Linked DNA regions of Pseudosulfitobacter sp. DSM 107133. The protein of the gene in region 1 interacts with the protein of each later gene in a pairwise test. Links are inferred from orthologs where the notes say so. Each region holds a gene or a part of one and is shown in the gene's direction. Other genes may lie near its edges.

Region 1 (7,937 bases):
TCGCCGCGGATCAGCACCGCAGGCATGCAGCAAAAATCAAGGCAGATCAGATATCTGGCGCGTTTCGAACGAAGAAGCTCGTATCGTTAGGGCGCACGGAGACAAGAAAATAATACGCACGCGGAGGCCCCATGCTCTTCAGACCCGACCAGCACACCTATAGCGAAGACGACCTGCGCCGGTATGCGGCGTTTGAAATCATCTATACGCTGATCGACTTTGCGGCGGCGGGCCTGTTTCTGATCGGGTCGGTCATGTTCCTGTCCGAGGCGTGGCAGACTCCCGGCACATGGCTGTTCATCGTGGGATCGGTGCTGTTTGCCACCAAGCCCACGCTGCGCCTGATCCGTGAATTGCGGCTGGCGGCGGCAGGGGATGCGAAAGATCTGGGCAAGCGGTTCGAAAAAGACTGACATGCAAACTGTTCGGTGGTCCTTTGCGTCAGCCACGCGCCCACGCAGGTGTTGCACCCAGCCGGATTTCTTGTCATTGCAGGGCGGCATATTCCGCAGGGGTAAAAGACCATGAAATTCACGCTGTCCTGGCTCAAGTCGCATCTGGAAACCGATGCCACACTGGATGAGATCACATATGCGCTGACCGACCTCGGGCTTGAGGTTGAAGGCGTCGAAGATCGCGGGGCGGCGCTGGCGGCGTTTACCATCGGTTACGTGGAAAGCGCGGAAAAACATCCTGATGCGGACCGTTTGCGCGTCTGTCAGGTGCAGACCGACGAGGGCGTCAAACAGATCATTTGTGGCGCCCCCAACGCGCGTCAGGGCATCACCGTGGTTGTGGCCAAGCCGGGTGTTTACGTGCCGGGCATCGACACCACCATCGGTGTCGGCACGATCCGTGGCATCGAAAGCTATGGCATGATGGCGTCCGAGCGCGAGCTTGAGCTGTCGGAAGAGCATGACGGTATTATCGAGCTGGCATCGGGCGAGGTCGGGCAAACCTTCACCGACTGGTTGGCCGCGAATGATCCCGCCAAGGTCGATCCTGTGATCGAGATTGCGATTACCCCCAACCGCCCCGACGCCTTGGGCGTGCGCGGCATCGCCCGCGATCTGGCGGCGCGTGGACTTGGCACGTTGAAACCCAGCGCGGTCGATGTGGTCGAGGGCACGTTTGCCAGTGACATCAAGGTCAGCATTGACGACGACACGCTGGACGGCTGCCCGCTGTTCTGTGGCCGTGTGATCAAGGGTGTGAAAAACGGCCCCAGCCCGCAGTGGTTGCAAGACCGTCTGCGTGCCATCGGCCTGCGTCCGATCAGCTTTCTGGTCGATGTGACCAACTTCTTCACCTACGATCTGAACCGCCCCTTGCACGTCTTTGACGCGGACAAGGTTGCCGGTGACCTGCGCGTGCACCGTGCGGCGGGTGGTGAAACCATCACTGCGCTGGATGACAAGGACTATACCCTGCAAGCGGGCCAGATGGTGATTTCCGACGACAATGGCGTCGAAAGCATCGCGGGCATCATGGGCGGCGCGGCCTCGGGCTGTACTGACGAGACGGTCAATGTTTTCGTCGAAAGCGCCTATTGGGACACGGTGCAGATCGCCTATGCGGGCCGTGCGCTGAAAATCAACTCGGACGCGCGCTATCGCTTTGAACGGGGCGTTGACCCAGCGTTCACACCCGAAGGGTTGGAACATGCCGTACGGATGATCGTGGAGCATGCAGGCGGCGAAGCCTCCGAGCCGGTCTATGCCGGTGCTGTCCCCGACACCGCGCGTGCCTACAAACTGGACGCGGCGCGGGTGCAGTCGCTGGTGGGCATGGAAATCCACGAAAGCCAGCAGCGCCAGACTCTGACGGCGCTGGGCTTCCGGCTTGACGGTGACATGGCCCATGTGCCCAGCTGGCGCCCAGATGTTCAGGGCGAGGCCGATCTGGTTGAAGAGGTTGCGCGCATCGCGTCCCTGACCAAGCTGGAAGGCAAGCCGCTGCCGCGCCTGACACCCGGCGTGCCGCGTCCCGTCATGACCCCCGGCCAGCGCCGCGAGCAGATCGCACGGCGCACCACGGCGGCACTGGGCTATAATGAGCTGGTCACCTACAGCTTTATCGATCAGGCCAGTGCGGCTCTGTTCGGCGGCGGCGATGACCTGACGCGGCTGGAAAACCCGATTTCCACCGACATGAGCCATATGCGCCCCGCGCTGCTGCCCGGCCTACTGGCCGCCGCGGCCCGCAATCAGGCGCGCGGGTTTTCCAATCTGGCGTTCTTCGAGGTCGGGCCTGCCTTCCACGGTGGCGAGCCGGGCGAGCAGCACACGCTGGTCAGCGGCCTGCTGGTCGGACGCACCGGCCCCAAGGACGTGCACGGCGCTTCGCGCCTTGTAGATGTCTATGATGTCAAAGCCGACGCCGAGGCCATTCTGGCCGCCATGGGCGCGCCTGCCAAGGTGCAGATTCTGCGCGGCGCGGCCGATTGGTGGCACCCGGGCCGTCACGGCAAGATCTGCCTGGGTCCGAAAAAGGTGCTGGGCATCTTTGGCGAGGTGCATCCGCGCGTTCTGGCAGCCATGGACGTCAAAGGCCCCGCAATGGCCTTTACCCTGTGGCCGGACGAAGTTCCGATGCCGCGCAAATCCGGTGCCAGCAAGGGCGCGCTGACCATCAGCGACCTGCAGGCGGTCGAGCGTGACTTTGCCTTTGTGGTCGATGCCGAAGTCGAGGCGCTGACGCTGGTCAACGCCGCCCAGGGCGCTGACAAGGCGTTGATCGAAGACGTGCGCGTGTTCGACGAGTTCATCGGCGGCAGCCTGGGCGAGGGCAAGAAATCGCTGGCCATCACCGTGCGCCTGCAACCCACCGACAAGACGTTGAAAGAGGCCGACATCGAGGCGGTCAGCGCCAAGGTGGTCGAGAAGGTGACAAAGGCGACTGGCGGGATTCTGCGGGGGTGATGCGTCAGCTGGCCGCCCTGCTGTTTGCAACTCTTCTGACCGGAGGGGGTGCAAACGCGGGGGGCTACTGCCTGAAGCCGGTGTCTTACGACCCGCCCCGTTCAGGTCTTGAAATAAGGCAACCCCATCGGCTGGCCTCTGACCCACTGATCTATCCAGGGTATCCGTGGTTGGTGATTCATCCCACCAACCGGGGCGGTCTTTATACGATCCGGGATGAGCGCTATGAGCGGTTGCAGGCGGACTGGCCGCGCTCAGACCTGTGGAGTTACGGACACTATTTTGTCCGCCCCAATGGGCAGGTTTTCGGGATCGGGAGCCGTCCGGGCGAGCTGTTTGTGCTGCCCGAAGGCGGCGCTGCGTTCGAAAAGCTGGATTTGCCGGATTTTGACGACATCCACTATGATTTGGCCAGCGACCGGATATTGGTGTGGAAACAAGCGGATCAGTCCTTTTCCGAGGTCACTGACGATGGGCTTGTCCCCGCAAATTTTGGCAAGCTGCCAGATATACGCAACGGCGCGATGCCACGTTTTGTGCCCGAACTGGACAGTTGGGTGGCAGCGACACCGGGGCAGCTTTATATAGCGAAGTCTGGGGAGGACTGGCGCCCCTTTCGAAAGGGCTGGAGAACCCGCGCGGCGCTTTATCAACTTGAGTTCGCACCTCTTCACTTTGAGCGCGACACCGCGACCTTGACCATCAAACTTGGCAGGTACGTTCTGGTCTACCTGATGGATGATACCGGGCTGCCACGGTTCTTGTACCGGGTCGATGAGGTGGGCACGATCTGGCTGGATGGCGTCGTTTTGCCTATGATCGAAGCCGATGGGACAAGCAGAACCCTTTGGGGGCGTGTTCGCGGGTTGTCGCGGTTTGGCAAGGTCATGCAGGTAATCACGCCGTCCGGTCCGATGGAGGTTTTCGATCTGCCACTGTCAGACCGGCCCGCTGACGGGGCACATCTCACGAACTGGACATTAGGCTACGGGTCGTTTCGCCAAAGTGTCTATCATGTCCCGCCGATTTTTCACATCGGAACAGAAGCCTTCTTTTTCGACGGTAGGTCCCGTATTCCGTCCCCGCAACTCTCGATGCAGGCGTTGGGCAAATTTGCCCGGTGGGTGAACTGGCGAAGCCGTGTTTTCGTGGTTAAAGAGACGGGATGGGCCGAACTGATGCCTGATCTCAGCTTGCGTGACATCCCGTTTCCCGTGCCACTTGGTCGCTCGCCGGTCGATATGCGGATCACGGCAAGTGACTCTCTTGGCTTGGTCTTCGTATCACAGGGACAAATCTGGCACAGCTCTGATGGCGAAACCTTCAAGCAACTGACGGACGGGACGGCCGTAAAAGTGCAAGAGTTCGTCAGCGACCTGCCCAACCGCACCGACATCTTGGTGCGCGGCGCTGATGGGCTATATCTACTCAAACCAAATTGTCTCTAGGGAGTTTCTTATGTTGAAGGTCTACTTATCCGGCGAAATCCACACGGACTGGCGCGACCAGATCATTCAGGGTGCGCAAGGTCTGGACGTGTCCTTTGACAGCCCAGTCACCGATCATGCCGCCAGTGACGATTGCGGTGTGGAAATCCTTGGGGCCGAGCCGGACAAGTTCTGGCACGACCGCAAGGGGGCTTTGGTCAACGCCATCCGCACCCGCAAGGGCATTGCCGATGCCGACGTTGTGGTGGTGCGTTTCGGTGACCAATACAAACAGTGGAACGCGGCATTTGACGCGGGGCAGGCGGCGGCCTTGGGCAAATCGCTGATCGTCCTGCACGGTCCTGACCACGCCCATGCGCTGAAAGAGGTCGACGCTGCGGCTTTGGCCGTTGCCCAAGAGCCACGCCAGGTGGTCGACATCCTGCGCTATGTCCTTACCGGCAAACTGCCGGGCTGAGCCTGACCGGCTGTTTCCAATTTCGGCTAACGCCCTGCGTTCCCCGTAAAAAATGACTGCCGCGCACAAAAAGCTGTGGTAACAGGTTAACGTCGGTGTGTGGAAAACGAAAAAGCGCGCCATCATTAACGAGGGATCAGTCATGCTGAACGAATTCAAAGCTTTCATCGCCAAGGGCAATGTCATGGACATGGCCGTTGGTATTATCGTGGGCGCTGCCTTTACCGCCATCGTAAGCTCGATGGTGGCGGATCTGATCAACCCGATCATCGGCCTGTTCACCGGTGGTGTCGATTTCACCAACAACTACGCGGTTCTGTCCGGCGACGTGCCCACAGGCGCATCGCTGGAAGCGGCGCGCGAGGCTGGCGCTTCGGTCTTTGCCTATGGTTCGTTCCTGATGGCGGTCATTAACTTTCTGATCATCGCCTTCGTGGTGTTCATGCTGGTCAGGACGGTCAATCGTATCAAATCTGCCGCGGAAAAACCCGCAGAGGTGGCCCCCGATGTGCCCGCAGGCCCGTCCGAGCTGGACGTGCTGCTGGAAATCCGCGACCAGTTGGCCAAGCGTTAAGCAGGCAAAGGCCCGCGCAGATCGCTCCGCGCGGGCCTTTTCGCTTCATCTTGCCAGATAAACTCCGGGGAAGGCGCGTATGCGCCGAGGGGCAGAGCCCCTTCTGCCGCTTACAGTTTCAGCGCATCCCCGGGCGTAATTACATCCAGCCCCAAAGCCTCGCCCACGGCGGCATAGGTCAGCTTGCCCGCGTGGACGTTCAGCCCCGCCAGCAAGTGCGGATCGTCGGCACAGGCCTGTTTCCACCCCTTGTCCGCAAGCGCCAGCATGAAGGGCATCGTCGCATTGCCCAAGGCAAGGGTCGAAGTCCGCGCCACGGCCCCCGGCATATTGGCCACGCAGTAATGCATGATCCCGTCCACGTCATAGATCGGGTCCTGATGAGTGGTGGCTTTCGAGGTCTCGAAGCACCCGCCCTGGTCAATCGCCACGTCCACCAGCGCCGCACCGGGCTTCAGCTCGGACAGTTGCGCGCGGGACAGAAGTTTGGGCGCGGCGGCACCTGGGACCAGCACCGCGCCGATGATCATATCGGCGGATCGCGCCAACTCGATGGTGTTGCCTGCGCTGGCATAGCTGGTCTTGAACACACCGGCAAAGGCATCGTCCAGATAGCGCATGCGCGGCAGCGAACGGTCGAGCACGGTCACATCCGCACCCATGCCTGCGGCGACACGTGCCGCATGGGTGCCGACCACACCGCCGCCGATCACGACCACACGGGCGGGGCTGACACCCGGCACACCGCCCAGCAGCACGCCGCGCCCGCCGTTGGCCTTTTGCAGCGTCCACGCGCCCACTTGCGGGGCCAGCCGACCGGCCACCTCGGACATCGGCGCCAGCAGTGGCAGGCCGCCCGAGCGGTCGGTGACGGTTTCGTAGGCGATGCAGGTCGCGCCCGAGGCCATAAGGTCGCGGGTCTGGTCCGGGTCCGGTGCCAGATGCAGATAGGTGAACAGAATTTGCCCCTCGCGCAGCATCTTGCGCTCGATGGCTTGGGGCTCCTTGACCTTGACGATCATGTCAGCGGCGGCAAAGACCTCTTCCGCCGTACCAACGATCTGCGCGCCCGCAGCCGTGTAAGCCGTGTCTTCAAACCCCGCGCCTACGCCTGCGCCCGCCTGAATCAGGACGGTGTGGCCGTGCGCCACGGCTTCTTGTGCGGCGTTGGGTGTGATCCCGACGCGGAATTCCTGTGGTTTGATCTCTGTTGGACATCCGATTTTCATCTGCCATTCCCTGTATTGCAGTATGACGCACAGTTTATTGCCTTTCGTCCGCAAGAACCCACGAAAGGCCCCTCGCCATTTGCCCCTTTCGTCGAATAGTCTGGCGTGGAAACGCTATTATTTCGAAGGAATGTGCGCAAATGTCAGTTGACGCGACCGATCGGCGTATTCTCGAAGCGCTGCAACGCAAGGGGCGGATGTCGAATGCAGACCTGTCCGAACAGGTCAATCTCAGCGCTTCGGCTTGCCATCGGCGTGTGCAACGTCTTGAGGCCGAAGGGTACATCAAAGACTATGTTGCTCTGCTGGATGCACGCAAGATGGGCGTGTCGACCACTGTCTTTGTCGAAATCACCTTGCAAGGGCAGGCCGACGAGGTGCTGGACGCATTCGAGAAGGCCGTGCGGCGTATTCCTGATGTGCTGGAATGTCACCTGATGGCGGGCACCGCCGATTACATCCTGAAAGTCGTGGCCGAGAACACCGAGGATTTTGCACGCATCCATCGTCAGCATCTGGCGCGTCTGCCCGGTGTGGCGCAGATGCAGTCCAGTTTTGCCCTGCGCACGGTGTTCAAGACGACGGCGTTGCCGGTCTGGGGGGAAAAATGAGCGATTGGGATTACATTGTCGTCGGTGCAGGCAGCGCCGGCTGTGTGGTGTCCAAACGGCTGAGCGATGCGGGGCACCGCGTGCTGCTGCTGGAGGCAGGCGGCAAGGACAATTACCATTGGGTGCACATCCCGATGGGCTATCTCTATTGCATCGGCAATCCGCGCACCGACTGGATGTACCGCACGGCTCCGGTAGACGGTCTGAACGGGCGGTCGCTGCTCTATCCGCGCGGCAAGGTTCTGGGCGGCTGTTCATCGATCAACGGCATGTTGTACCTGCGCGGGCAGGCGGCGGATTATGACGGCTGGCGGCAGATGGGGCTGACCGGCTGGGGCTGGGATGACGTGCTGCCCTATTTCAAGAAATCCGAGGATTACGTTGATGGACCGTCGGACATGCACGGGGCAGGCGGCGAATGGCGGGTGGAAAACCAGCGCCTGCACTGGGACCTGCTGGACGACTGGATGGAGGCGGCGGCGGCTTGGGGGCTGCCCAAGGTCAGCGACTTTAACACCGGCGACAACGAGGGTGTGGGATATTTCCGCGTCAACCAGCGGGGCGGCTGGCGGATGAACACGGCCAAGGCCTTCCTGCGCACCGCGACAGGCAAGACGCTAAAAGTCGAAACGCAGGCCCACACCCGCCGAATCCTGATCGAGGACGGGCGCGCCGTGGGCGTGGAATACGACCGTGC
Region 2 (2,918 bases), 830 kb from region 1 along the record:
AGCGACAACAGTTCCGAGGACACCGGCGCATCCCCACGGCGGGCAAGGGCCGCATCAAATGCGGCGGGATTTTCACGGATGGCGCGGATGTCGTGCATGGCTCTGCTCCTCTGAGCGATGTGTCTGCTTTGAGTCGGTGCGCGCCTTATGACCCATCACGCGAACGAAAGGTAGCCTTTGGATCATCCGAAACGGGTCCAGATGCCGCAGTTATGTGCCGGATTGCACCTTGCACAGACGCCAAGCCACCCCTAGGTTCTGCCAAAATCGACAGCAGGCCGTTTCAGGCCGTCAAAAGGACCCAATCCATGCAACAAATCGGCCAGTTCGTTCCCCTCATCCTGATCTTTGGTATCATGTATTTCCTGCTGATCCGTCCCCAGCAAAAAAAGGTCAAAGAACATCAGGCCATGGTTCAGGCGCTGCGCCGGGGCGATCAGGTCGTGACTCAGGGCGGCATCATCGGCAAGGTGGTCAAGGTCAAGGAAGACAACGAGCTTGAGATCGAAGTGGCCGACGGCGTGAAAATCCGCGTTGTGCAAAGCACCATCGCGCAGGTGATCTCGAAAACCGAGCCCGCCAAGTAAATGCTGCAAATCGGTCTATGGAAGCGGCTGTTCATCTGGGGCCTGGTGGCCCTGGGGTTGCTGCTGGCGCTGCCAAACGCGTTTTATACGCGGGTCGAGCAGTCGAACGACGCGGTTGCCGCCATCGAGGCCGGTGCCGATACCCCTGAAAATCAGGCAATCGCGGGCCAATGGCCCGAATGGATGCCGTCGAGTCTGGTAAATCTGGGGCTTGATCTGCGCGGCGGTGCGCATTTGCTGGCCGAAGTGCAGGTGGCAGATGTGTACGAGGCGCGGATGCAGGCCAGCTGGCCGGAGATCCGTGACGCGCTGCGCCCCGAGCGGGCCACCGTCGGCACGATCCGCCTGCAAGACTCCCAGCCGGGAACTTTGCGCATTCGCATCGGTGAGGCGTCGGGCATGCCCCGTGCGCTTGAGATCGTGCGCGGACTGGCGCGGCCGGTTCAGACGCTGACGGGGGCCGGCTCAACCGACATCGTTGCCAGCGGGCAGGGGGATATCATCACCGTTACCCTGAGCGATGCCGAAAAACAGGCCACAGACGAACGTACCTTGCAGCAATCGCTGGAAATCGTGCGCCGCCGGATTGACGAGGTCGGCACCCGTGAACCGACGATCCAGCGTCAGGGCGCAGACCGTATCCTGATTCAGGTGCCCGGCATCGGGTCGGCAGCCGAGCTGAAAGCGATCATTGGCACCACGGCCCAGCTGACGTTCAACCCCGTTGTCACCCGCACCACCGACGCCAACACCTCTGTTGGACCGGGCGAAAAACTGGTGCCGTCGCTGGACGAAAAGGGCACCTATTATGTGATCGAAACGGCGGCTGTCGTCTCGGGCGAGGATCTGGTCGACGCGCAACCTGCCTTTGACCAGAACGGCGGCCCTGCTGTCAGCTTCCGCTTTGACACCACAGGCGCACGCCGGTTTGGCGATTACACGGCTGAAAACATCGGCAGCCCTTTCGCCATCGTTCTGGACAATGAAGTGGTCAGCGCGCCGGTTATCCAAAGCCACATTCCCGGTGGCTCGGGCATTATCACGGGCCGCTTTACCGTCGAGGAGACCACGAACCTTGCGGTTTTGCTGCGCGCGGGAGCATTGCCTGCCAAGCTGACCTTCCTGGAAGAGCGCACCATCGGCCCCGAACTGGGGCAGGACAGCATCGAAGCGGGCAAGGTCGCCACGGCTGTGGCCTTTGCCGCGGTGCTGGTCTTTATGCTGCTCAGCTATGGTCTGTTCGGTCTGTTCGCCAACATCGCGCTGGTCATCAATATCGGCCTGATCTTCGGATTGCTCAGCATGATCGGCGCGACGCTGACCTTGCCGGGGATTGCTGGCATTGTGCTGACCGTCGGCATGGCGGTAGACGCCAACGTGCTGGTGTTCGAACGCATCCGCGAAGAGCTGAAATCGGCACGCGGGCCTGCACGGGCCATCGAGCTGGGCTATGAAAAGGCGCTGAGCGCCATTCTGGATGCCAACATCACCACATTCATCACCGCCGTAATCCTGTTCGTCATGGGCTCTGGCCCGGTGCGCGGCTTTGCCATCACGCTGGGTCTGGGTATTGTCACATCCGTCTTTACCGCTGTCTATGTGACGCGGTTGATTGTCGTCATGTGGTATGAACGTCGCCGCCCCAAGCAGATCGAGGTTTGATATGCGTTTGAAACTGGTCCCTGACGAAACGCACTTTGATTTCTTCGGCCGCTGGAAGCTGTGGCTGGGGCTTTCGGCCCTGATGGTCGTGATCGGCTTTAGCTCGTTCCTGTTGCAGGGTCTGAACTATGGCATCGACTTTCGCGGCGGCACCACCATCCGCACCGAAAGCACGCAAGCTGTGGACATCGGACAGTACCGCGACGCGATTGCGACGCTGGGCTTGGGTGATATTTCGATCACCGAGGTGTTCGATCCCAGCTTTGGGCCCGACAAGAACGTCGCGATGATCCGCATTCAGGCTCAGGACGAGCAAGAGGCGGTCACGCCGGAAACCATTGACGCTGTTGAAGCGGCGCTGGCGGTTGTCGTGCCGGATATCAAGTTCATCTCGGTTGAATCGGTTGGCCCGAAAGTGTCGGGCGAGCTGATCCAGACCGCCGTTTTGGCTGTGGTTCTGGCGATCGGGGCGGTGCTGGTCTATATCTGGTTGCGGTTCGAATGGCAGTTTGCACTGGGTGCTGTGGTGGCGCTGGTGCATGACGTGGTCCTGACCATCGGCGTGTTTTCCGAGGTGCAAATCCGGTTCGATCTTGCGATCATTGCTGCACTTCTGACCATCGTCGGCTATTCGCTGAACGATACGGTGGTGGTGTTCGACCGCGTGCG

What was found. The genes of interacting proteins can lie anywhere in the genome.
Region 2: the proteins of pheT (region 1) and secD interact in binary tests that used the Escherichia coli proteins (3 or more experiments, as listed by UniProt). The link is inferred for Pseudosulfitobacter sp. DSM 107133 from one-to-one orthologs.

Annotation. Positions count from the first base shown.
Region 1 is NZ_CP085154.1:663,628-671,564, forward strand. The notes cover bases 223-3,222. They hold pheT (phenylalanine--tRNA ligase subunit beta), read left to right. Parts: upstream 223-524; coding sequence 525-2,921; downstream 2,922-3,222. Other genes in these bases: DSM107133_RS03295 (YrhK family protein), read left to right, coding at 223-413; DSM107133_RS03305 (hypothetical protein), read left to right, coding at 2,921-3,222. In the rest of the region: DSM107133_RS03290 (hypothetical protein), read left to right, coding at 1-113; more of DSM107133_RS03295, read left to right, coding at 132-222; more of DSM107133_RS03305, read left to right, coding at 3,223-4,369; DSM107133_RS03310 (YtoQ family protein), read left to right, coding at 4,380-4,826; large conductance mechanosensitive channel protein MscL, read left to right, coding at 4,969-5,400; ald (alanine dehydrogenase), read right to left, coding at 5,511-6,629; DSM107133_RS03325 (Lrp/AsnC family transcriptional regulator), read left to right, coding at 6,770-7,240; DSM107133_RS03330 (GMC family oxidoreductase N-terminal domain-containing protein), read left to right, coding at 7,237-7,937.
Region 2 is NZ_CP085154.1:1,497,001-1,499,918, forward strand. It holds secD (protein translocase subunit SecD), read left to right. Parts: upstream 1-587; coding sequence 588-2,249; downstream 2,250-2,918. Other genes in the region: DSM107133_RS07400 (serine--tRNA ligase), read right to left, coding at 1-98; yajC (preprotein translocase subunit YajC), read left to right, coding at 309-587; secF (protein translocase subunit SecF), read left to right, coding at 2,251-2,918. UniProt on the Escherichia coli protein: Part of the Sec protein translocase complex. Interacts with the SecYEG preprotein conducting channel. SecDF uses the proton motive force (PMF) to complete protein translocation after the ATP-dependent function of SecA.